Regions from separate parts of the Pseudalkalibacillus sp. Hm43 genome, predicted to be linked through region 3. Evidence: predicted binding sites of a transcription regulator. Region 3 holds the regulator's gene; each other region holds the start of a gene.
The links. Region 3 encodes LexA, which represses DNA repair genes until DNA is damaged. Its sites were predicted from a motif close to CGAACATATGTTCG; they were not measured.
Positions count from the first base shown of each region.

Region 1: a site for LexA is predicted at 3,338-3,351, ahead of ACXQIQ_RS01360 (Y-family DNA polymerase). Genes of this name have one in related genera too.
Region 2: a site for LexA is predicted at 6,473-6,486, ahead of ACXQIQ_RS06220 (WYL domain-containing protein). Genes of this name have one in related genera too.

Region 1 is NZ_CM135129.1:251,146-259,359, reverse strand. It holds gene ACXQIQ_RS01370 (SpoIID/LytB domain-containing protein) at 1-1,517, opposite strand, end outside; gene ACXQIQ_RS01365 (YolD-like family protein) at 1,671-2,003, opposite strand; gene ACXQIQ_RS01360 (Y-family DNA polymerase) at 2,021-3,283, opposite strand; gene ACXQIQ_RS01355 (DUF4367 domain-containing protein) at 3,606-3,956, shown strand; gene arr (NAD(+)--rifampin ADP-ribosyltransferase) at 4,312-4,728, shown strand; gene bla (class A beta-lactamase) at 4,826-5,659, opposite strand; gene mraY (phospho-N-acetylmuramoyl-pentapeptide-transferase) at 6,000-6,956, shown strand; gene recQ (DNA helicase RecQ) at 7,034-8,214, opposite strand, start outside.
Region 2 is NZ_CM135129.1:1,182,827-1,191,040, reverse strand. It holds gene ACXQIQ_RS06260 (PAS domain S-box protein) at 1-750, opposite strand, end outside; gene ACXQIQ_RS06255 (O-methyltransferase) at 919-1,545, opposite strand; gene ACXQIQ_RS06250 (hypothetical protein) at 1,542-1,970, opposite strand; gene ACXQIQ_RS06245 (GNAT family N-acetyltransferase) at 2,054-2,590, shown strand; gene ACXQIQ_RS06240 (DNA alkylation repair protein) at 2,597-3,409, shown strand; gene ACXQIQ_RS06235 (GNAT family N-acetyltransferase) at 3,486-4,274, shown strand; gene ACXQIQ_RS06230 (hypothetical protein) at 4,347-4,472, shown strand; gene abc-f (ribosomal protection-like ABC-F family protein) at 4,599-6,227, shown strand; gene ACXQIQ_RS06220 (WYL domain-containing protein) at 6,518-6,751, shown strand; gene ACXQIQ_RS06215 (hypothetical protein) at 6,766-7,146, shown strand; gene addB (helicase-exonuclease AddAB subunit AddB) at 7,247-8,214, shown strand, end outside.
Region 3 is NZ_CM135129.1:727,649-735,862, reverse strand. It holds gene ACXQIQ_RS03990 (methionine gamma-lyase family protein) at 1-537, shown strand, start outside; gene ACXQIQ_RS03985 (MerR family transcriptional regulator) at 678-1,067, shown strand; gene glnA (type I glutamate--ammonia ligase) at 1,132-2,469, shown strand; gene ACXQIQ_RS03975 (murein hydrolase activator EnvC family protein) at 2,683-4,032, shown strand; gene ACXQIQ_RS03970 (arylamine N-acetyltransferase family protein) at 4,078-4,848, opposite strand; gene lexA (transcriptional repressor LexA) at 5,038-5,655, opposite strand; gene yneA (cell division suppressor protein YneA) at 5,815-6,117, shown strand; gene ACXQIQ_RS03955 (YneB family resolvase-like protein) at 6,142-6,783, shown strand; gene ACXQIQ_RS03950 (DUF896 domain-containing protein) at 6,844-7,071, shown strand; gene ACXQIQ_RS03945 (hypothetical protein) at 7,181-7,459, shown strand; gene tkt (transketolase) at 7,701-8,214, shown strand, end outside.

The DNA.
Region 1 (8,214 bases), 480 kb from region 3:
TCGAAGTTTTTCCCGTCAACGGCCATTCCAACTGCTCCGGTTTGGGATAATCCGACTCCGTGTCCCCAGCCGCCGCCGTAAACTTTGAATCCGGCAGCTTGATTGTCATCGTCACCTTCAACCGGATCGATATAGAACAGAGTGCTGAGTAACACACTATGTTTCCCAGCTGAGTTGATGTATTTCAACGACCAACGAATCTTGTCCTTTTGCTCGTAAAATGTTCCATTCTCAGTGACGTACTCGATTTCCAGTACGCGACCGAGATCAGCCCGTTTTACGACGTTGATCTCATACACCTCGCCGACATCGGTACCGAAGTATTCGCTCAAGACACCCGAAATTTCTTCGGCTGTCCACTCAAACTCCCATCGGTAATACTTCGACCAGTCTTTCTCATACTCCAATACTTTACTCGTTCGGAGTGAGGCAGCCTCTTTTGCATTTTTGAATTCTTCTTTTTGGGACTTATGTTTGTTTCCTTTTTTCCAATCAAAAACGAAAACACCTCGTAAGTAGTCGACTGGACCTGAGTCCCAGACGTCTTCGTTATTCGCTGTCACGCCACCGCTTGTTGAATGATAGACGGCTGTAATCAGCTTACCGTCCTTTGTCGCGACAACACCGTCTGTTTCTTGGACTGCTTGTGTGGATACTGGATGCTCGACCTCATAGCCGCCATACACTTGATCGGATGTGGTCGGCAACAAGTCGTATCCATCATTGCTGCGTTTTCCTAAGTTCGCGTAGGTGTAAGTACGGGCTGCCACGGCTTGTGCTTTTTGTGCTTCCATTTCTCCATACGGATTTGGTGGCAATTCCTTAGGCACGACGCCATACAAGTATTCTTCAAGCGGCAGTTCGTTGATACCAGCCAACGTGCCGTTGCTGTTGTAGCCAACTTCCCCAACACCGCGGTACTGCTTACCGTTCATTTCGATCAATCCATCCGGTGAGCTCACTACGACCGGATTCTCGGTGACAAACTCGCTTCCTTGATAGCTTACTTTTACCGATGAGACGCCTGTCGTCAACGTAATCACTTTCCAGAACGAATCCGTAGCGGCGAGTCCATTCGCAATCACTTCATTTCGGAAGTTATTCCGTACACTCCAGCTCGCATCCGCAGGGAACTTCCCTATGTATAGGCGATGCCCTCCGTTATACGGTTCAATATACGTTTCGTATCCCCCTGCTTCCGCACGGGCTACCCAGTCGTTCATGTAAGCTTCACTCGTTGTCCATGCCGTCTGCAATCTGTAGGAAGAGTCGACGGATCCCGTACTTTCCAACATCACTTCTGCAGTGTCGTTCACTGCTTCAACGAGCACATCACCCGTCACTTTGTCCTGGATACGGAAGGTGTCGGCACTCCCTAGTGTAAGAGACTCCGCTTCAGGAACAACACCGATTCGAATCATGTCTTCTGGTTCGGATGCCATCCCTTGTTGTGCATTTGGAAAAGAAAAAGCAACCACTGTCACCATCGTCAACAGCACAAGCCAAATTCGTTTCAACACATTTCCTCCTCATTTTTAGTCTTCTATCTGTACTTTTCGACGTTTGGTTGAAATTTCCTTTCAAAATTATCTTAATATTTCTAAAATTAAATTTTAGTCACATGGACCTAATTAAAGAAAAAACCGCTCAAAAAATGAGCGGTTTCCCTTTTATAAATGGCGAATATCTACGATGTCTTGCAGCTTCAAATCATAACGGTCGCCGAACTCATCGACGATGCGCAGCTCCTTCTTAACCGGATCCGCATAATGGATGTTGCCGACAAGGAGCTTATACTCATATGCCGAAAAGTAGACGAACGAAAGGGTTTCGTTGTAGGCCATCGCCTCATTAATCGTCTCGTTCATCTCCTCAAGCTTCTGTTCATCGAGCTCCGGCTTTTTCCGGAGGCGTTCTTCCTCCTTCCAGTCTCGGAGCAGCTTCACGTGCTCCGGAAGCATCATGGACGTCCATTTGATGTTGCCGCGATCACGAATACTCAATCGACCCACGCTCCTTTCTACGCTTTATGTCCACCGACAAGACGGCTGCGATGCCTTGCAGTCCCAGCAGGTGTGTAGGATACTGCGCGCAGGAGGGCGTCTCCTCCGTATTTCTCACGGATTTGGTCCATCGTATAGCCGAGCACCCGCTTTTTCGGGCGATCAAGTTCAAATAGAGACAGCTGCATTTCATCGTCTGGACACACATTCGATAAAGTGATGTTAAGCTTCCGTACCGTCTGACCTCCGTAAAATTCGTCAAACAGCTCTAGGCAGACACGGTACAAATCCATCGTGATGTTCGTCGGGTCCGTGATGGTTCTGGAGCGATGGAATCCTCCCCCGCCTTCATCCTTACTGTAACCGACACCGAGGCTGATCGTACGACCGGCTTTCCGCGCCGTCCGCGCACGTCGGCCGACTTCCTCACACATTTCGAGAATCACGTGCTGGATCTCTTTGCGGTCTTTATAATCCCTGAGTAAAATTTGGCCTTTCCCGTAGCTGATCTGTCCCTGCATGATCGGCGCGCCGATTTCAGAAAGGTCGACTCCCCAGGCATGATAGTATAGCTGATTCCCCATCACGCCGAACTTTTTCTCAAGCATTTTCAGCGGATAGTTCGCAAGCTGACCGACCGACATGATGCCCATCCGGTTCAGCGTCTTCTCTAGCCGAGGACCGATGCCCCACATGTTACTGAGCGGCGAAACTTTCCACAGCTTTTCCTGCACATCCTCAAACGTCCACTCCGCAATCCCTTCCTTCTTCGCTTCAAGGTCAAGGCAAATTTTCGAAAGCAACATGTTCGGACCGATCCCGATGGCACACGGCAGACCATACTTCTCCCATATTTCCTCCCGGATGCGGCGGGCGACTTCCCAGCCGTCTCCCCACAACCGTTCCGTCCCATCCACTTGTAAAAAGCTTTCGTCCACACTGTACGTATGGATTGAATCTTTCGGCACATAACGGTTGAACAAGCGGGTCAGGTCCGTCGAACGCCGCAGGTACAAGCGCATTTGCGCATTCACGACATGGATGCGCGGGTCGTCCGGCACCTCGAACAACCGGCTTCCTGTTCGGATCCCGAATTCTTTTTTCATCATCGGTGAAGCAGCCAATACGACACTGCCCTGCCGTTCGGTATCTCCTACAACGACAAGGTAGCACGTAAGCGGGTCCAAGCCTCTCTCCACCGCACTACAGCTTGCAAAGAAACTTTTCATGTCAATACAAAGGATCGTTCGTTTTTCAAAGGTCGAATAATCAATCTCCATCCTCAGTCACTCCCAATAAGAACGTTTGTTCTATATCTTATGTCTTATTGTAAGCGAATATACGTTCGCTTTCCACTGGTAATTTTCACCTAGGTCTGATTTTTTAAACCTGATTCCGTTGTTCTCAAGGATTTGAACGTATGATAAACTGAAATTATCATAATTTTCCAATCAATTAGGTGACAGGGTGGGGATCAAATTGCTCGAACATATGGAGAGATATTTCAGGGAAAGCATCAGAGTGAAAAAGACATTCGTATGGGTACTGGTCTTTTGCATCTCATTTTTTCTAATATTAAATTGGGTGAAATTCCCGACCAAGATGATCAATTGGATTGTACCTTTTGAAGTGGTAACACCAGCTTATTTGCCTTTTGAAGCAGAAGAGGAATACGCAGAATTCACTGGTTTCGATCGAGTACGGCTCGTGTTCGAGAATGCGGAAGATTCCTTGGGTATTTGGGTAACATCTGAAATCGGCTGGAACAACGTAACCGATTGGGACGAAGAACTGACCTTCGAGGATGGTCGGAAAGCCTATTATACTGAAAGTGACGGGACTCAAATGCTTAGCTGGCGAAACGGAAAAGAAGTCGAGTACGCCATCGACTATGTGGGGAAAGAACCTTTAAGCAAAGACGAATTGATCCAGGTTGCTTCGTCGATTAAATAAGGAATGTTTTCATGTTTGCTCTATTCATTATCATCTTAGGATTGATTGCTTATCAATTTCCGCTTGTTCAGGCGTTTTTCCACTATAATCATGGTCTATCCACCCTATTTCTTTTGGTGATTTTTTCGATTTTCATTCTTATAATATTCTGGGCATCGAAAAGAGAAGAAGAATAAAGCAAAAGCCGCATGCATCCAGGCATGCGGCTTTTCGCGCATAATTGTTTAATCGTACTTCAATATCATACTCTCTACTTACATTATACTCCTGATTCCCAATAATTTGTAGACTACTCTTTCTAAAATTCCTGTCATATACTTTTGTTATCAAATCTAAAAAAAAGAGGTGTACCCGTATGGATGACCAAAAAGATGTCTTAGATCATGGTCCTTTCTTTCATGGTACTAAAGCTGAACTAAAACTCGGAGATCTATTAGAACCGCAACACTTATCAAATTATCAGGACAAAAAATCGAACTACATATATTTCACAGCAACATTAGATGCTGCTAAATGGGGTGCTGAATTAGCAAGATCTAAATCGAAAGAAAGAATTTATATTGTAGAGCCATTAGGTGATTTTGAAAATGACCCGAACTTAACTGATAAAAAATTTCCCGGAAACCCAACCCGTTCATATAGATCTAAATCACCTTTGAAAATAATAGCTGAATTGGGTTCATGGGAAAGACATACCGATGAAGAAATCAATCATATGCTTACATCTCTAAAAAAGTTACGTGAACAAGGAAAATATGTAATATACGATTAAACTTCATTCCACGCTTCTTTCTCTTTTTTAAAAAAATCCCGAACTTAAAGTCCAGGATTTTTATCAATCTTGATATTAATTTTAGAATTAACTGTTGTCACTTATCTTGAAGCTGTCTAATCGCTTCTTCTGTAGCTTTGGCAATGAGTTCATCTGCATTGTTTGCGTTTTCACGACTGGAGAGTACAGCGAGAACGATGGGGTCTCCATCTGTCGGCCAAATGACAGCGATATCATTACGAGTTCCGTTTGCGCCGCCGGTTTTGTCTCCTACTATCCAGCCTTCAGGAACACCCGCACGGATCAAAGCATCGCCTGTCGTGTTTCGTTTCAACCAGTCATTCAGTAGATTCTTCTTTTCACTGGGAAGAACACTGCCCAGTGAAAATGCTTCTAAGCTTGTAGCAAGTGCTTTAGGCGTGCTGGTATCTCTCGTTTCCCCGGGTCCGACATTATTCAGGTCCGGTTCCATTCTTTCAGGTTTTGTAACATCATCACCGATTTTGTGGAGAGCTTCCTTGAATCCTTTAGGACCTCCGATGGCTTCTAGGATTAGATTCCCTGCCGTATTATCACTGTAACGGATAGAGGCATCACTTAACTCCCGTAAGGTCATACCTGTATCAACATGCTTTTCCGTTACTGGATTATAATTGACCAAATCCGCCTCCGTATAATTAATTTTTTCGTCAAGATCATCAATAGATTTGTTCATTAGAAGTACTCCTACAGCTAGTGCCTTGTGAGTAGATGCATAGGTGAAGCGTTCATCAGCTCGATAGGAAACCGTTTGATTGCTCCCCGTATCAAGTGCATAAACACCAAGCCTGGCATTATATTCCTTCTCTAGATCCTCGAAACTGACTTTTGTTTCATGCTCCGTTTTTGACGCTGATTCACTCTCGTAAATTGAACAGCCCACGACAAACATAACACCCAAGGCAAAAACTCCTGCTCCCAAGACTCGTTTAAATAAAGTCATAGAACCCTCCAACCTTTAATAGTAATAGATTGAGTTTAATGCATTTTCAGTTCGTGTACTTCGTCCAAAGTGCCTGATTATATTCCATCCATAGAACTGCTTTATGGTCAGGTTAAAGACTCTTTTACTTCAACGGGATTAAATTACGTACTACGGACCTAAACAAAAAAAAGTACAATGAATAAGTGCACCTCTTGGTATCTTAATTTTTATTTATTGTATGAATTAGAGGAAATGAATAGTCATCTTAGAACTTATTATAGATATTAATGAGAAAAGGAGAAAAAAATTGAGTAATCAAATCATTCCTGCAATCATTGCTTTTGTATTCGTATCCGTATTATCCCCACTATTCATTTCTATCTTGAGAAAACGAAAGCTTCTTCAACCGATTAGAAAAGAACTCCCTCCGGATCATCAGTTGAAAAAAGGAACACCGTTGATGTTTGGATTGATTCTATTAGTAGGGATTATCGTTTCCCTTCTATTTTCACCTACTCCATTCATGTATTTCCTATCTGCTACCTACATTCTGTTTGGCTTTATTGGTTTTTTGGATGATTTTTGGAAAGCTTCTCGCCAAGATCCGTTAGGGGTATCAGGTAAGACCAAGCTCATCTTACAGTTTCTTTTTACTGGTGCATTACTTTACTACACGATTGACGAACTAGGTGTAGACCCAATCATTCGTATTCATAAAAATCTTTCCTTCGATCTTCCCATGGTATTTTATATCATAATCATCACCTTGTTTGTCGTTGGTTCTGCAAATGCCATCAATTTTACAGATGGGATGGACGGCCTTTTAGGAGTCGTTGCAATTCCAACCTATTTTTTCTTTTTTGTGATTTCAGATCGTACAGAGGTACAACTGTTTTGTTTGATTATGATTGGATGCTTACTCGGTTTTCTCATTTATAATATTTATCCAGCCAAAGCTTTTATGGGAGATACAGGATCTCTAGCAATAGGTGGATCCCTTTCATTTCTTGCTGTGATTGAGAAAGTTGAGATTGTAATTCCCGTATTGTTCTTTATCTATTTCGCAGAAAAACTTTCGGTTATCTTACAAGTTGCTTCCTTTAAACTTACAAGTCGACGAATCTTCAGATTTACACCAATTCACTACCACTTCAGCTTAAAATATGGGTGGTCTGAAAATAAAATTGTCACGGTTTTTGGATTTATTTCTTGGATTTGTGCTTTTATCAGTTTGGCGTACTGGAAATTCTTTTTGCACCCTTAATTAAACATCTGTAAAAATGAAAGGAACTTCGTAATTACGAAGTTCCTTTTTTGCATACCAATATGTCAAATTGTTTATTAAGTTACTTGTCTCTCATTTTGAAGTAAATACACTTTAATCATAAAATAACTCACTTCATCAGGCAGCAGTTCTTTGATCGGCTTCAACTTCTCGCCGTTTGCTTGCTGAATGGCGTGTTCTATTTCTGAAACATATTCATCCGGAATAATATCTTCCATCTGAACGTCCATTCCTTCTTGCATGCATTGAATGAGATGACTCTCCACCGTGCTCACCGCGAGATCGCGATGCTCTGCAATTTCTTCCACACTCATCTCTTCTTTAAAAAACGTGTACGTCTCAAGATGTGAGTTCGGTGTAGCTTTCTTCGGCTTTTCAATACTGTCAGATCCCTTTATTGCTTCGTCTTTCTGCTCAGGGTTCTGGACTAGATAATCCGTAATGGCTTCAATGAACCGTTCTCCGTACTTTTCGAGTTTATTTTGCCCTACACCCGTTATCGTTAAGAATTCCTCTCTAGACTGTGGCTGCTTCACACACATGTCTTTCAAGGCCGTATCTGCAAATATGACGAAAGGTGGAACGTTTTCTCTTTCAGCAATCTCTTTACGAACCATTCGAAGTTCCTCGAACAATGGATCATTGACGGCAACTTGTTTCGTCTGAACAGCTTCTTTCCGCTTCACAGTTTCTTTTCCGAGTAGAACGTCCTTCCCTTTTTCATTGATGTAAAGGGTAGGAAATGTACCGTGTTCAACAGCTATTAGTTCTTGCGAGATGAAAAATTCGATAAAGTCCGTCACTTCTTTTGTACTTTTTTCTTTCATCAGACCATAAGTCGGAAGTTTATTGAGACGCAATTCCAGTACTTTTTTACTTTTGGAGCCTGTCAGTACTTGAGCGATGATCGTCTTTCCGAATCTCTTTTGCCCCATTCTCACGATACAAGACAGGACGATTTGAGCTTCTCGTGTCACATCGATACTTTCACGCGAATCAGTACAATTGCCGCAGCGACCACATGGCGGTGTATCCTCGTTACTGAAATACCTGACAATCGATCTTTGCAAACAGCTTTCTGTATGACAATAATCCACCATGAGTTGCAGCTTCTGCAATTCTTGCGACATGCGATCAGCTTCACTCGATTGATCAATTAAAAAGCGCTGTACTTGAACATCTTGAGGAGAATACAGAAGGATACATTCACTCGGAAGTCCATCACGTCCGGCACGTC
Region 2 (8,214 bases), 460 kb from region 3:
GTCCCTCAGTTGTTCGGTGATGTCCCTTGCGGTTCCGTATACGCCAGTTATTTCACCGTTTACAACAGTAGGGACAGCTGTGACCCTAAGTTCTCGTCGTTCATTCTTCGTGTTAAGGATTGCGCAACGAAAGGTAAGGGATTCTCCCCTTATGACACGTTGAAAGTACTCTAATACATTCATCTGGTGATCTTCCGTTATGTAGGGGATGAATGTACGTTGCATCATCTGCTCTTCAGAATGCCCGGTCAATTTTTCCCCTGCTGAATTGACGCTGGTGAAGTAACCATTAATGTCCAGAGAGAAAATAGGGTCAGGGTTGTAGGTGAAGAAGGATTTGAAGTGCTGTTCATTCGTCATCAACTTATGTTCTTTTTCGATTCGATCTTTGATATCGACAAGCGTACCGATCACTTCTACGACTTTTTCATCTTTGTAGACAGGGCTTAAGTTGACGATGTAATGTACAGTTCGAGCAACACCCTCATAGGAGAGGGTTTCACCATTCCAAGCACGTTCATACATCTCGTGTTTTTCAGCAGCGGATTCTTCTGACATGAAATCCTCTAGACGATGACCGATAACCTCTTTTGTTGGTAAATTCATCTTCTCAAGGATCCGCCCTTCACAAAAAGTATGGACGAATTGACCTTCCTCATTTTTATGGAAAATGAACACGATTGCGTTCATATTTTTAATGATGTTTTGGAGATATTCTTTTGTAACGATGTCCCCGAGTGGTGTACCCACAAATGTCCCCCCTTTGAAAAAAGTCTATTGTTTTTAAATTTCAATAAAGGGTCGGGTTTTCCTCCAAAAATATTGTAGATTTAAAAATAATTTGGGCGAAAGCTGTCATTCTGTAAGCTCGATTACAAAAAAAGCAATGCAGACATGTCTGCATTGCACTGATCCATTCTATTTGACCCTTGCTACGGTCAGTCCGTCCCCAATCGGTATGAGAATGCTTTCTAACCGAGGATGACGAGCGACCTGATCGTTGTATTTTTGTAAGGCAAGTGTGTCTTCGTCCGTCGTATGCTCTTCCAATACTTTGCCGTCCCATAACGTGTTGTCGGCAGCGATGATCGCACCTGAACGTGCGAGTTGGATACATAGGTCCAAGTAATGGGAATAATTTGCTTTATCTGCATCGATAAAGAAGAAATCATACGTATCAGCCTGATCTTTTAATTCGTTTAAGGAATCGATGGCAGGACCGACTTTGTAAGATACCTTATTTTCAAAACCAGCCTCCTCTACATTTCTCTTTGCAACATTGGCGTATACTTGTTCCAATTCTAAAGAAACTAACTTGGCATCTTCATTTCCTCTAAGAAGACAGATTCCGCTGTACCCACCAAGAGCTCCAACTTCAAGCAAGTTTTTAGCACCTGATATTTTCACGAGCAACGTTAGTAGTTTTCCCGTTTCGGGAGACACTGAGATCGTTGGCATCCCCGTGTCAATCATGATTTGATTGATTCTTTCATAATCCGCATCTTGTGAAGTGAACAACGTTTGGATATAGGTTTCAAGTTTCATTGATTTTCCTCCTTTTCTTCTACACTATAAATGATACTAAAGCCCAACACGATTCCTGAGAAAAAGTGCAATCTCTCGTTCCCGAAAAGGATATTGGCAAATCCCATGAAGTCTCCCCAGGAAAGCAGGGTGAAGTAATAAGCAGGAAATAGCAGCACGAATAGAGAAGGAATCCCGAACACAAGGCATTTACGCCAATTGTAGGACCATGTACTTCTGTTTCGGAACGATAACTTACTGAATGGTATCGCCATCAACGCACCGAATAAGGTCGGAAATAGGATTGAGTAATAGAAAACGGGCGTCAGCAAGAAATTTTGTTCAGCTTGTACGTGCAATCTGGATTCTATATTGAACCCGCTCAGGAGAATGGCTCCGTATAACAACAAATAAAGAAAATACCTCAACGTTGACTGGTTTTGCATATGTAGAACCTCCATTTATCATTCAATCCATACAATGTTCGTTATAAATGATCTGATTGGGGAGTTTTCCGGGAGGCAAATGGATGATCGTATCTGGCAATCTATTGATTCGAACTTTAGTAGAAGAAGACTCGCCATACTTGGTGAAATGGTTAAATGATCCAGAAATATTGAAGTGGTATGAAGGCAGAGATCAACCACACGAGATTGGGAAAGTGAAAGAACACTTCTTCTCGAAGTCGAATGAGCGTGTGAAACGAAATATCATACTCCTGGATGGAAATGAAATTGGTTATGTTCAATATTACCCTTTATCTGATGAAGAGAAAAGGGTTTACGGTTATAAAAAAACAGAGAAGATTTTCGGAATGGACCAATTTATAGGGGAAACAAGCGAACAGGATAAAGGCATTGGCACTAAAATGATCCTTGCGGTCGTACAATACCTCTTTGAAGAAAAAGAAGCTGAGATCATCGCGATGGATCCACAACTACGGAATAAAAGAGCCATACATTGTTATGAAAAATGTGGATTCATTCCTGTTAAGATCCTGGTGGAGCATGAACTGCATGAAGGGATTAAAGAGGATTGCTTGTTAATCGAAAAGAGAAAGGGATGAAGGTTGTTGACAAGCTGGAGAGAAGATTTTGAGCGAATGATGATAGAAAAACAGTGGAACGAAGCTGTTGCTCAATTGGAGAAGGAAAAAACAAGTCACGCAGGTACAGCACCTGCTCAAGTGAAGAGAAAGGCGATCAAGGCAATTGAGAAATTGTTGAAAGAGGAACTAGATTTACTTTGCGAAGTGACAACTTTTTTTGCGGAGCACAAAAGCCCATCTGCCAAAGAAGTAGCAGCCCATTTGATCCCTCATCTGTATGATCAGGATGAGAGTCTCTGTATCCGCTTGATGTACGATATTGCGGATGATGAGAATTGGGAAGTAAGAGAATGGGCAGCCGGAGGATGTGGAGAGATTTTAGCTCTTCACTTTGAAGATTTTTATCCCGTCTTATCCGAATGGAAGGTCGATGACTCCGAAAATATACGAAGAGCTGTCGTCCTTGCTGTCATGTATGCGAGTAAGACGTTGGATGAATCTTACGCACATAAGTTGTTACACTTGTTGGAACCTCTCATGTCCGATGGCTCTACATATGTGAAGAAAAATCTGGGAGCATTCGCGATTGGTGATGCCTTGTTGAAGCGATATCCTCAAGCAGTCGTTCCGTGGCTGTTCCGAATTGTAGATGCTGAGGATGAAAATGTACGCTGGAATGTTGCAAACGTCTTCACATCGGCGTCTTCACGAACGTTCTATGAAGAAGGAGAAGAACTATTGAAGAAACTGGAGGATGACGAAAGCAAATTGATTCAAAGAGCAGTAAAGAAAGCGAGAAGGAATTTAGAAAAAGCAACTTCCGCTGCTCCAAAATAAATTTCCATAAAAGGGTTGCATGATTTTTCCTGATCTGTAAAATGGTCTTAATACATTTTGGAGGGGACTGGGAGAGATGATCCGAAAACTGACAGAGAAGGATCACACAAAAGTGATGGAACTGTTGACCGAAGAACGGGCAATGAACCTATTCATCATAGGGGATTTGGAAAACTTCGGTTATGATACAGACTTCCAACAGATTTGGGGAGAATGGAAAGACGAAGAACTCATTGCTGTTCTTCTACGCTACAAAGAGAACTTTCTTCCTTATGCAAAAGGCTCATTTGATGTAAAAGGATTTGCGGAGATCATTTTGAACGATGATCACTTTCAAATCCTATCCGGTAAGGAAGAAATCATTCAACAGTTTGATGCGTACATCCCGGCGGGTAAGAAGCGGAGCATGCATTTTGCCGAACTGCTCGATTCAAATTTATTGGAGGAAACGAAAGAGCGACTCGACATTCGTGTGGCAACTGTAGAGGACGTGGATGCAGTCTTCACCTTAAGAGGGAGTATAGAAGAATTCAGGGAATCCAGCGCTACAAGGGAAAGCATGGTTCATACCATTGAAACGAAAAGTGGACGCACGTATTTCATGAAAGAAAAAGACAAGGCAATTGCAAGTGTTTCCACGACAGCAGAAAATTCTGTATCTGCGATGATCGTCGGGGTTTGTACAGATACTGAATATCGTAAGCAAGGTCTCGCATCCAAATGCCTGAGTGCTTTATGCGAAGATGTGTTAAAGGAAGGCAAAACGCTTTGCTTATTCTATGATAACCCGGCAGCGGGTTCTATCTACAAAAGAATAGGCTTCATGGATATCGGCAAATGGACGATGTGGCATAAAGCGGTATAACGCTCTTGAAGTTGTTGGATTTTTCAGGTAATATTCAAGTAGAGACGATTTGAAATTAGGAGGTGTAAGGTAATGCTTACAGTTACGTTTCCAGTGATGGATTGGCTGACAGTCGAAGTACGCTCTCAAACGCATGAATTTGCGTTCGACGGGAGAAGTCTGTCCAATTTTTCATATGAGAAACGTAATAAGACGTAAGCATAACCTTATCCGGATTCCTTATATATGTAGAACGGAAACCATGGGCAGGTATAGCTTGCTCATGGTTTTTTTGTGTTTTTTTCAGAAGTACATCCACTTTACTAAACAAAGGAGATTAATCTCATGATCGTAGCATCTATCAACGAAATCAGCAAAATGTATGCAGGTACTTGGATTTTCCAGGACCTTTCACTTCAAATTCATGATAAAGACCGCCTTGCACTAATCGGTCCGAATGGAGCGGGAAAATCGACTTTCCTGAAATGCATTGCAGGGTTGGAAACGATTGAAGCTGGTAATCTTTCTTATAAAAAGGACATAACGACTGGAATGTTGGATCAGATTCCGATTGCGGAGCCCGGCATCACCGTTGAAGGAATGTTGAAACAATCTTTTGAAGAAGTCTATGAAATCGAAAAACAATTGAAGCAAGTGACCGAAAAGATGGCTGACCCAGATGAACAACATAAGCTGGAGAAGCACTTCAAGCAATTCGGAAAACTTCAAGACAAGTTGGAGGAACTAAATGGATACGCGATCGACTCCAAGATCAAAGGCGTCATGCAAGGTCTTGGTCTCGAGCACTTGAGTGACCATGAATTCTCCTCGCTCAGTGGAGGAGAGCAGACGAAAGTCGGTCTTGCTGCGATACTGCTTGAGGAGCCGGACTTGCTGTTATTGGATGAACCGACCAACCATCTGGACATGGAAGCTTTGGACTGGTTGGAAGAGTATATCCGGAATTATCAGGGGGCTGTCGTCATCATCTCCCATGATCGTTATTTCCTTGATGCCGTCGCAACTAAAACGGTGGAAATCGATTCTGGGGTACTCGAAGAATACAAAGGGAATTATTCTGCGTTCGTAAAAGAAAAAGAAAAGCGTTTGATGCTAGAATTCCAAGCCTATCAAGATCAGCAAAAGAAAATCAAGAAAATGAAGGAAGCGATCAAGCGGATGCGAGACTGGGCGACTCGTGCCGATAACCCTAAAATGCATAAACGTGCCCGAAATATGGAACGCGCCTTGGAAAGGATGAATAAGATCGATCGTCCCAAGCTTGAAAGGCGCACAGCAGATCTTGGCTTTACATCTGCCAAAAGGAGTGGGAAAGATGTCGTCCAATTCCTTCAGGTTGAAAAGAAGATGGGCGAACGGATATTGTTTTCAAACATCGACCTCTTGCTTCAGTATCAAGAACGTGCCGCCATCATCGGAAAAAACGGAGTCGGGAAATCGACCATAATGAGATTGATTCTTGGTGAAATAACCCCCGAAGAAGGCGAAGTGAAAATCGGTGCATCTGTGAAAATAGGCTATCTATCACAAAAAGGATTGATTGGATACGAGGGCTGGACAGTGCTCGATGCATATCGTGATGTCGCACGAGTAGACGAAGGGGAAGCGCGTTATCAACTGAGTCGCTTTCTATTCTTCGGGAAGGAAGTCTTCCAAAAGGTTGAGAGCTTAAGTGGAGGGGAACGGACGCGGTTACGTCTAGCCCAGATGATGACGGAGAACTACAACTTGCTCTTGCTCGATGAGCCGACGAACCATTTGGATATTGATTCAAGAGAAGCATTGGAAGAAGCGCTGGAAGGTTTTAAAGGAACTTTACTCGTTGTTTCCCACGACCGTTACTTCTTGAATAAATTGATTGAACGGACGTTTTGGATCGAGGATGGGAACATCAGGAGCTATATCGGGAACTACAGTGATGCAAAGACGAAAAGAGAACAACTACAGAACTAGACGATTGGAAAAGCTGGCGGATGAACGTCAGCTTTTTCTTTATGCTTTCAAATTGATTTCTAACGAAATTCACGACACTCCTGCGGGAACAGCGAGCCAGGCCTTCAATAAGGATCTTCGACTAAAAACCACCACGTCCTGTGGTGAACATCGAAGCCAGCACCTCCTGTGCAAGTGCGGAAAGGGAGTGATTTCGATGAAATCAATAGAAATGTAAAATTTACCAATCAAATTCCGTTGCATATAGAACGTTTGTTCGTATATAATGATAAAAAAGGAGGAGTGCTCACATGAAACGTATGTTGGTCCGTGCTTACGAGCAGAACAAGCCGATCGAAATCGTGTATCTGGCAAACGATGAATCAATTACTCAACGTGTCATCTGGATTTCATCCATGACTGATACGACGATGACCGCATTCTGTTCGTTACGGAAACAAACACGAACTTTTCAAATCGATCGTGTACTTTCATGTAGAATCCTTCCATATCGACGTAATCAATCGAATAATCATGCCGGTTAAGGAGTGAGCGAACCATGTACGCAACGAAAGAAGAGAGTCTCCTCATCGATCGGTTCATCCTGTACCCCATGTTGTTGACGATCCTCAATCGCGATTTACAAATCTTCCAGCGGGCTCCTTTCAAATTCACCCAACCGTACATTCTTTGGATTGAGGAAAAAATGAGGGAAATCACTCAAGAGCTCCATCAAATCAGGAAAGAGATGCGTGCAAAGAATATTAAAGTATCCTTTCACCGTGTTTATGAAGATACCTCTGAATACCATGTCATCGTAAGAGGATACGACGAAGTCATCAAGTACTCCAACTTCCACCTTCGAAACCAAGCTGAGTTAACTCTCCAACGTTTATTTCTGGGACTTCCATGGAGAAGGCGTCCATCGAACGCTTTATAGTTTTTTTCAATACTTGCCAGAAGGTATTTCCTACAAATTCACCTGAAAAAATGAGATAATAAATGATACGATTCTCGTTGATACGGAAAGGGGAATATTCATGACGCTCCGATTCATGTTAGGCAGGTCGGGTAGTGGAAAGACGACCAACTGTTTGAATGAAATAAGAGACGAATTACATAATGTACCGAGCGGAAAACCGATTGTCATGCTTGTACCAGATCAAATGACATTTCAAATGGAATATGAATTAGTGAAAACACCTGGATTAGGCGGAATGATACGAGCACAGGTGTTTAGTTTTTCACGCTTAGCCCTTAAAGTCCTCCAAGAGGCAGGTGGATTGACACGATACCATCTCACCTCGACAGGAATGAACATGCTCCTCAGGAAAGTGGTTGAAAAACATAGAAATGATTTGATCCTATTCCAGAAATCATCTGAGCAAAGTGGATTCTATGAACTGCTGGAAGAGATGGTGAAGGAGTTCAAAAGATATTGTCTTGGTTCAGATGATCTGGAAAAGTTGGAAGAAAAGCTTCTCGAAGAAACAGAAGATCGCAACCTGCTGAAGGATAAACTTCACGACTTACATATCATCTATCACGAACTGGAAGAAATGTTGGCAGACAAATACGTAGACTCGGAAGATTATCTGCGTTTGCTAGAAGAAAGAATGCCAGACTCATCATTTTTTGATGACTGTGAAGTCTGGATTGATGGATTCCATAGTTATACACCCCAAGAGTTGGGCGCTTTACGTGCTTTGATGAAAAAGGCAAGTAGAACGACGGTAACATTGACGATGGATGAACCGAGTGATCATGTAGCGTCTGATTTGGACTTATTTAGAATGACCAGTACGACCTACCAAAAGGTGAGTGCCATTGCTCAAGAAGAAGGTATTGAGATGGAACCCATTCATTATCTGGGGCAGAGTCCACGCTTCGAGTCTTCTCCATCCATTCGCCACCTGGAGAATTATTTTCATGAAAGACCTGTTGTTCCTTACTATGGGGAGAGCAACATTCAGATCAGTGGTGCAGTGAACCGAAGGGCAGAAGTGGA
Region 3 (8,214 bases):
CTTGCAGGTAGGGAAGATCTGATTGAGTTATGTGCATACCGTCTGACCTCACCTGGTTTAGGGAGAGAAGCGGGTGCCTCTCTTGATACATTACTCGACATGTATCAAGGATTCTTCCTAGCACCACATGTGGTCAGCCAGTCGTTGAAAGGCGCCGTCTTTACAGCAGCCTTTCTCGGTGAACTGGGCTTTGATACGACACCAGCTTGGAACGCACCGAGAACAGATCTCGTTCAGTCCGTAAAATTTCATGAAGCTTCATTAATGGTGAAGTTTTGCCAGGAAATCCAAAAAGCATCGCCAGTGAATGCTCATGTCGTACCTCACCCAAGTTATATGCCTGGATACGAGGATGATGTGATTATGGCTGCTGGCACTTTCATACAAGGGTCAAGTATCGAGTTGTCGGCAGACGGTCCGATCCGACCGCCATATGAAGCATACGTTCAAGGTGGATTGACCTATTCGCATGTGAAAATCGCCGTCACATCTGCTGTAAAGGAAATGACAAAAAGTGGTTTAAAGATTCTGATATAGGGAATGTTTTAAAGGGAGTGTGGAAAAAACACTCCCTTTTCTATGCTCAAAAAAATATGTGAGGTTTTCTTACATATGTTTGACACAAAACATAACAATAGCATATACTTATAGTAATTCAGCAGGAGGGAGGGACCGATATGGGAGATCACGTAAGACGTAACATGCCTCTATTTCCCATAAGTATCGTAAAGCAGTTGACAGAACTGTCCGCAAGACAAATCCGTTACTATGAAGAAAACGGCCTGATTACACCGGCACGATCCGAAGGTAACCGGAGAATGTTTTCATTCAATGATGTCGATCGGCTGCTTGAGATCAAGTCTCTTCTGGAGCGTGGTATCAACCTGGCTGGAATCCGAGAAGTATTTGAAATGAAGGAACGAGGAATTCAGGCTCCTGAGCCCCACTATAAGAAAGAACCGACTGAAGGAGAAATCCATAAGTACTTGAAGAAAGAATTATATCAAGCGGGGCGTTTCGGAAAGACTTCACTGATCCAGGGAGAACTATCACGTTTCTTTAATTGAGGCAATGCGATTTACTTGTATATGCAATGAAAAATTCATTTAAAAAATTAGGAGGAAACAAAACATGGGTTCGAAGTATTCAAAAGACCAGATCTTCAAAATGGTGAAAGAAGAAAATGTACGATTCGTCCGTTTGCAATTCACTGACTTGCTAGGTACGATCAAGAACGTCGAAATTCCTACAAGTCAATTAGAGAAGGCGCTTGACAACAAAATGATGTTTGATGGATCTTCCATTGAAGGATTCGTCCGAATCGAAGAATCAGATATGTATTTGTATCCAGACCTTGATACTTTCGTCGTATTCCCTTGGACTTCTGAAAAAGGGAAAGTCGCACGTTTGATCTGTGACATCTATAATCCGGATGGTACACCATTTGAAGGTGACCCTCGTGCAAACTTGAAACGAATCTTGCAAGAGATGGAAGACCTTGGGTTTACAGACTTCAACATTGGACCTGAACCGGAATTCTTCTTATTTAAAAACGATGAAAAAGGTGAGCCTACTCTTGAGTTGAATGACAAGGGTGGATACTTCGACCTTGCTCCTACCGATTTAGGTGAAAACTGCCGACGTGATATTGTCCTTGAGCTTGAGGACATGGGCTTTGAAATCGAAGCTTCCCATCACGAAGTTGCACCTGGTCAGCACGAAATCGACTTTAAATATGCAGATGCTGTCACGACGTGTGATAACATCCAAACATTCAAATTAGTCGTCAAAACAATCGCACGAAAGCATGGTCTTCATGCGACGTTCATGCCGAAACCACTTTTCGGAGTGAATGGTTCTGGAATGCATGCGAACATGTCCTTATTCAAAGGGAAAGACAATGCTTTCTTTGATGAAAATACAGAAACGCAATTGAGTGAAACGGCCATGCAATTCTTGTCTGGAATTGCGAAACATGCTGAAGCATTTACAGCGATCACCAACCCGACAGTGAACTCTTATAAGAGACTCGTTCCGGGCTATGAAGCACCTTGTTATGTAGCTTGGTCTATGCGTAACCGTAGTCCACTCATCCGTATCCCGGCTTCAAGAGGGATCAGTACTCGTATCGAGGTACGTAGTGTCGATCCTGCTGCAAATCCATACTTGGCGATGGCAGCGATGTTGGCAGCAGGCCTGGACGGCATCAAGAACAAAATGGAAGCACCGAAACCAATCGACCGCAACATCTATGCAATGGATAAAGCGGAACGTGAGGAAGCAGGAATCCGTGACCTTCCAGCAACATTGAAGGACGCACTAGAACTCTTCAAACGAGACGAAGTCATCACTTCTGCTCTAGGTGCACACGCTACAGAACACTTCATCGAGTTGAAAGAGATCGAATGGGATATGTTCCGTACGCAAGTCCACCCTTGGGAACGTGAACAGTATATCCAACTATATTAATCAACTAGTACCCTGGACCTATTTTTGGTCCAGGGTTTTTCTGTTTTCCCCTTATTTAACAATGGTTCATGGCCTGCAATGGATAAGCTAACCAATTCTTTGTACTATTTGACTATATTTTTATGTGGGATTTTTTAGTATTGTATAGAGGGACAAAAAAGTTCAAAATCTGACATGATTTCTATGATCATTTAAATAAATGGGGGAGAAAGATTGAAAGGAAAAGCAACCATTGCGGTATTGACCTCAGCGAGCTTGGTATTAGGTGGATTCGGCTTTATAGGCGACGATGTTGTACGAGCCGAGTCGTTGAAGGATAAGATTCATGATGTAAAAGAAAAGCGTGAAGAGAATAAATCAGAACAAGATCAAACCAAAAAAGAGATTGAAAAGATCAAACACAATCAAGACCTTCTTGATGCAGAAATCAAAAAGCTTGATCAACAAATGGGCGAGACGGAAACCAAAATTGATCAAAAAGAGAAAGACATAGCAAAAACGAGAGAAGAAATCGAAAAACTGAAAGCTGAAATTGCCGTTCTGAAAAAACGGATTGAAGAACGGGATAAAATGCTCAAGGAACGAGTAACAGCGATGTATGAAAATGGAGGTACTGTCCAGTACATAGAGGTTATACTTGGGTCCAAAAGTTTTGGAGACTTCCTTGATCGTATATTCGCATTGAATGAAATTGCGGAGCAAGATAAAGAGATTTTAGAGGCACATAAGAATGATAAACAGAAACTAGAAGAAACGAAGCAGAAAGTAGAAAAAGAACTTGCGCAGTTGAATCAACAAATGAAAGAATTAGAAAGTTTAAAGGCAAGCTTGAAGCAAAAAGTCGATCGTAAGAATGCACTCTTGAGCGACTTGAAAGAAGAAGAAAAGCACATGCATGAAGAGCTTGGTAAGTTGGAAGATGAACAGGATCTTCTAAGGAAGCAGCAAGCTGCGTTCGAAGCTGAAAAACGCCGACAGGAAGAAGAGGCGCGACGGGCTGCAGCAGCTCGGGCAGCTGCAGAAGCTGCGGCAAGAAAAGCAGCAGCTGAAAGAGCGGCAAAAGAGAAAGCGGCTGCAAAGAAATCGTCTTCAAGCCAATCGAGCAGTAATTCTTCTTCAAACAGCAATTCAACCAGCAGCAAACCGGCTGTTAAGAAACCATCTGTTTCAAGCAGCTTGTTCATGAAACCATCGGCTGGATATTTCACATCCGGTTACGGTCCTCGTTGGGGAAGCATGCATCCTGGAGTCGATATTGCGCGTGGTGGGACAGTTCCAGTTGTCGCATCTGCGTCAGGGACAGTCATCAAATCCTACTACTCTAGCAGTTACGGAAATGTCATCTTTATTGCCCACTATCTCAATGGACAAACATACACAACCGTTTACGCTCATTTAAGAAGTCGTAATGTTGGAAACGGTGCATCTGTCCAAAAAGGACAGCAAATTGGAATTATGGGGAATACAGGAAGATCGACTGGACAGCACTTACACTTTGAAATTCATAAAGGTCAATGGAATATGAGCAAATCCAATGCTATCAATCCACGACAATTTTTCTAAGTCTGATAAGAGAGAAGGGATCACCATTTCAGGTGATCCCTTTTATTATTCCATCATTTCGGTATCCAATTTGAAGTGTTTTTTTGATAACTCTTGGAATTGATTGGGTTTGACTTCAACCTTTTCGTGCTGACCATGATCCCATCGGGTCAGGGTGGTATCGGTTAATGTAATTCTCCCATTCTCAGTCAATCGGGTTAACAGAGGGTTTTTGTTGAATGGCGATTTTTCATGTTCAATGATTGTTTTTTGTATATCGTTGAACGCTGTGACATCTTCGATCTGTTCCGTCGAATCAAAAGTGTAACCTGCTCTCCAGTCTTTATCTTTATGCTTCAATTTTAGTTCGAGCGTATAATCTCCCAGATCGTTTTCTGATTTTTTCACAAAGAATTCCCCGTTGGAAGACGTCACTTTCTCACCACTCAAAGGGACCGGCTTCAATGGCAGATTACCACCAAAACCAGTGTCGACAAGATATTTTTTGCTGTTATGAATCAGTAGAATGGCGACATGGGTTCTTCCGAGCGGTTCACCGTTCAGAACGACTCCACGCACCATATACGCCTCAAAACCATTTTCAATCAAGAATAGATAAAGTAAAGGATTCAGTTCATAACAAAGTCCACCTTCTTCATTTATTAGAAGCTTGTCAATCAGGTAATCTTCTGTCAGAGGTTGCGTCTTATTTTGCATGATGCGTATGTTTTCAAAAGGAATGGTCCTTGATAAGTTTTGGAGTACCTGCTCCAGGTTATGGAAATCAACCGTTTCCTGGCTCGAAATTCCAATCCTCTTCCGGAACAATTCATTCATGTACAACACCTCCATTGAAATAACATTGAATAGGCTGCTTTTCATATCTTTATTTTCACACATTTGTAAATGAAGTGGAACGGTCATAGGAATGAAAAGTTTTAGAGCTTAAGTTGTAGAGTGTATACGCACAACATATGCAATAAAAAAAGGAGTGCGGATCATCCGCACTCCTCCTTACCACGGAATCTAGTGTATGGTTCGATAGACTCCAATGACTTTTCCTAGTATAGATACATTTTTTAGAATAATCGGTTCCAGAGAAGCGTTTTCCGGTTGAAGTCGGACATAATCTCTTTCCTTGAAGAATCGTTTGACTGTCGCTTCATCTTCCTCTGTCATAGCTACGACGATATCCCCATTGATGGCAGTGGACTGTTGTTTCACGATGACCATGTCTCCATCATAGATTCCAGCTTCTATCATACTATCACCTTGGACAACTAATGCGAATACATTGTCATCTCCTACCATATGATCTGGTAGAGGGAAATACTCTTCTATGTTTTCGATAGCCGTGATAGGTTGACCAGCAGTTACCTTACCAATGACAGGAACATTGATCGATTCGCTCTTCGGTATGGTCGTATCCATATCCTCTGTAATGACTTCGATCGCTCTAGGTTTGGTAGGGTCTCTACGAATCAACCCTTTTTTCTCAAGACGTGATAGATGTCCATGAACGGTCGAACTGGATGCGAGTCCAACTGCCTCCCCGATCTCACGGACAGAAGGAGGATATCCTTTATGTTTCACTTCAAACTTTATGTAATTCAATATGTCTTGTTGCCGGCGTGATAGTTTCATTCTGTCCACCTCAATTCTCCTCGTTTGTTGCATTAAGTATATCATGTGTTCGGCGAACATACAAACATAAGTTCGAGAAAAACGGTTGACAAGAACAGGCGTTCTTATTACAATGAATTTATCAAATGAGAACAGATATTCGTATCGGAGGGATTTGTAATGAAAAGACAGAACGGTTGGTCTTTCGTAATTGTATTGATTGTGATTGTCTCAATAATGGGAAGTTATTCACTCGTAAAAGCGAACTCTGAAGCGGAAGCAGAATACGTGAAGATCAAGATTGAACAAGGGGATACGCTTTGGGGTTTATCCTCCAAATATAAAAAAGATCATACTTTTACAGCTGAAGCATTCGTGAATTGGGTAGAGAAAAATAATGGTGTACAAGCAGAAAGCCTCCAACCGGGACAAACGGTCACGATCCCTGTTAAATTGGATATGAACCAGATTGCATCCAAATAACCGAACAGAAGTGAAGGGAATTACATGAAAGCAGTCATATACTGTAGAGTCAGCACAGAAAAAGAAACACAAGCATCTTCTCTCGAGCGTCAAGAAATGGAGCTTAGACAACTCGCAGCCGAGTTTCATTTTGAAATTATAGAGGTCATCCAAGAAATGAAAAGCGGTTTTGAGATTGAAAGAGACGGCATGCTTCAAGTAATGGATCTAGCAAAAGAAGGCTATGCGGATGTTTTACTAGTACAAGACGAAACGAGGATCGGCAGGGGAAGTGCCAAAATCGCCATTCTTCACACACTGGGAAAATATGGTGTAAAATGCTATACGATCAGTGAGCAAGGGGAAATCCAACTTACAGAAGCGGATTCAATGGTGCTTGAAATCGTGAGCCTAGTAGAAGACTATCAACGGAAGTTACATAATGCAAAGATCAAACGAGGAATGAGAAGAGCAGTCAACAAAGGCTATCGACCTGAACGGAACCTGTCCAATTTGACAAAAGGTGGACGAGAACGCAAGGAAGTCCCCATCGAAGAAATTGTAAGGCTTAGGCAGCTTGAGTTGACATTTAAGGAAATCGCGACGACTCTTAACGGATTAGGGTTTGATATTTCTAAAGCAACAGTCCACCGGCGGTATCAAGAATATGTGGATGCACAAAATTAGAAATATGAATCGAAATACGTTACACTTATAAAATGAATCTGGTTAAAGGAGTTTAGCGATATGCTTTCACAACAAAAAATAGATCGGATCAATGAACTTGCAAGAAAATCGAAAGCTGAAGGACTTAGTCCAAAAGAGAAGGACGAACAACAAAAACTGAGAGCAGAATATCTCAAGGCTTTCCGCGGAGGTTTCAAAAACCAACTGAAGTCGATTAAAGTCGTCGACCCGGAAGGAAATGATGTAACTCCCGATAAATTGAAAAACGAAAAAAAGCGTAAACATTGATAACAAGCCTGATTTGAATATTTTTTCAAATCAGGCTTGTCTTTGTATTGCATCAGAATGAAACTCTGGTATACTGTTGTATAACAACGGGTGAGGGGTGGATAATCTGATGTTCTCTATAACAAGTCCGGCTGTAAAGTTATATAAGGAAGAACTAGGCTTGAAGAATGGGGATGGCATACAATTGTTTTGCCGATATGCTGGGAGTGAAGCAGGTCTATGCATTGGAGTAGAACGAGGTTTGCCTGGGGAAGACGACTATGTTCAAGAAATTGACGGTATCCAATTTTTTGTCCGGCCACATGAAGTCTGGTTCGTTGAAAAAATGACAATGGATTACGATGATTATGACGATCGATTTACGATTGAACTTCCAAGTATCGCTTAAAGGTTGAATGCCTGTACCACAACAGATGGTGCAGGCATTTTTGTGTACCTTCAATTCCTCTTGAATGATAAAGAGGGAGATGTGCAAAACAACACTGGAATCCCTTTATTAAAAGCCAAGAAAACATGCACGAATTACAATTTTTCGACTATTATAGATCTGCCTTGTGAATTTTAACAAGAGGGTATATCATGAGAAAGGAATGATAGAATAAGGGTGTAACAAGAAAGGATGAATCGTCGTGTCAACATCTATTGAGCAATTATCAATAAACACAATCCGTACATTATCAATTGATAGTGTCGAAAAAGCGAACTCTGGACATCCGGGAATGCCGATGGGTGCGGCTCCAATGGCTTATCAATTATGGAGTAAGCATATGAATCATAACCCATCCAATCCAGATTGGTTCAACCGTGATCGTTTCGTATTATCGGCTGGCCACGGTTCTATGCTTTTATATAGCCTGCTACATCTTTTCGGGTACGATGTATCTATGGAAGATCTGAAGAACTTCCGTCAATGGGAAAGTAAAACACCAGGTCATCCAGAGTATGGAGATACGCCCGGTGTTGAAGCAACGACTGGTCCATTAGGACAAGGTGTTGCAATGTCTGTAGGTATGGCGATGGCTGAAAGACACCTTGCTGCTACATACAATCGTGAAAACTACAATGTTGTCGATCATTACACATACAGCATTTGTGGTGATGGAGATTTGATGGAAGGTGTTTCTTCTGAAGCTGCTTCACTTG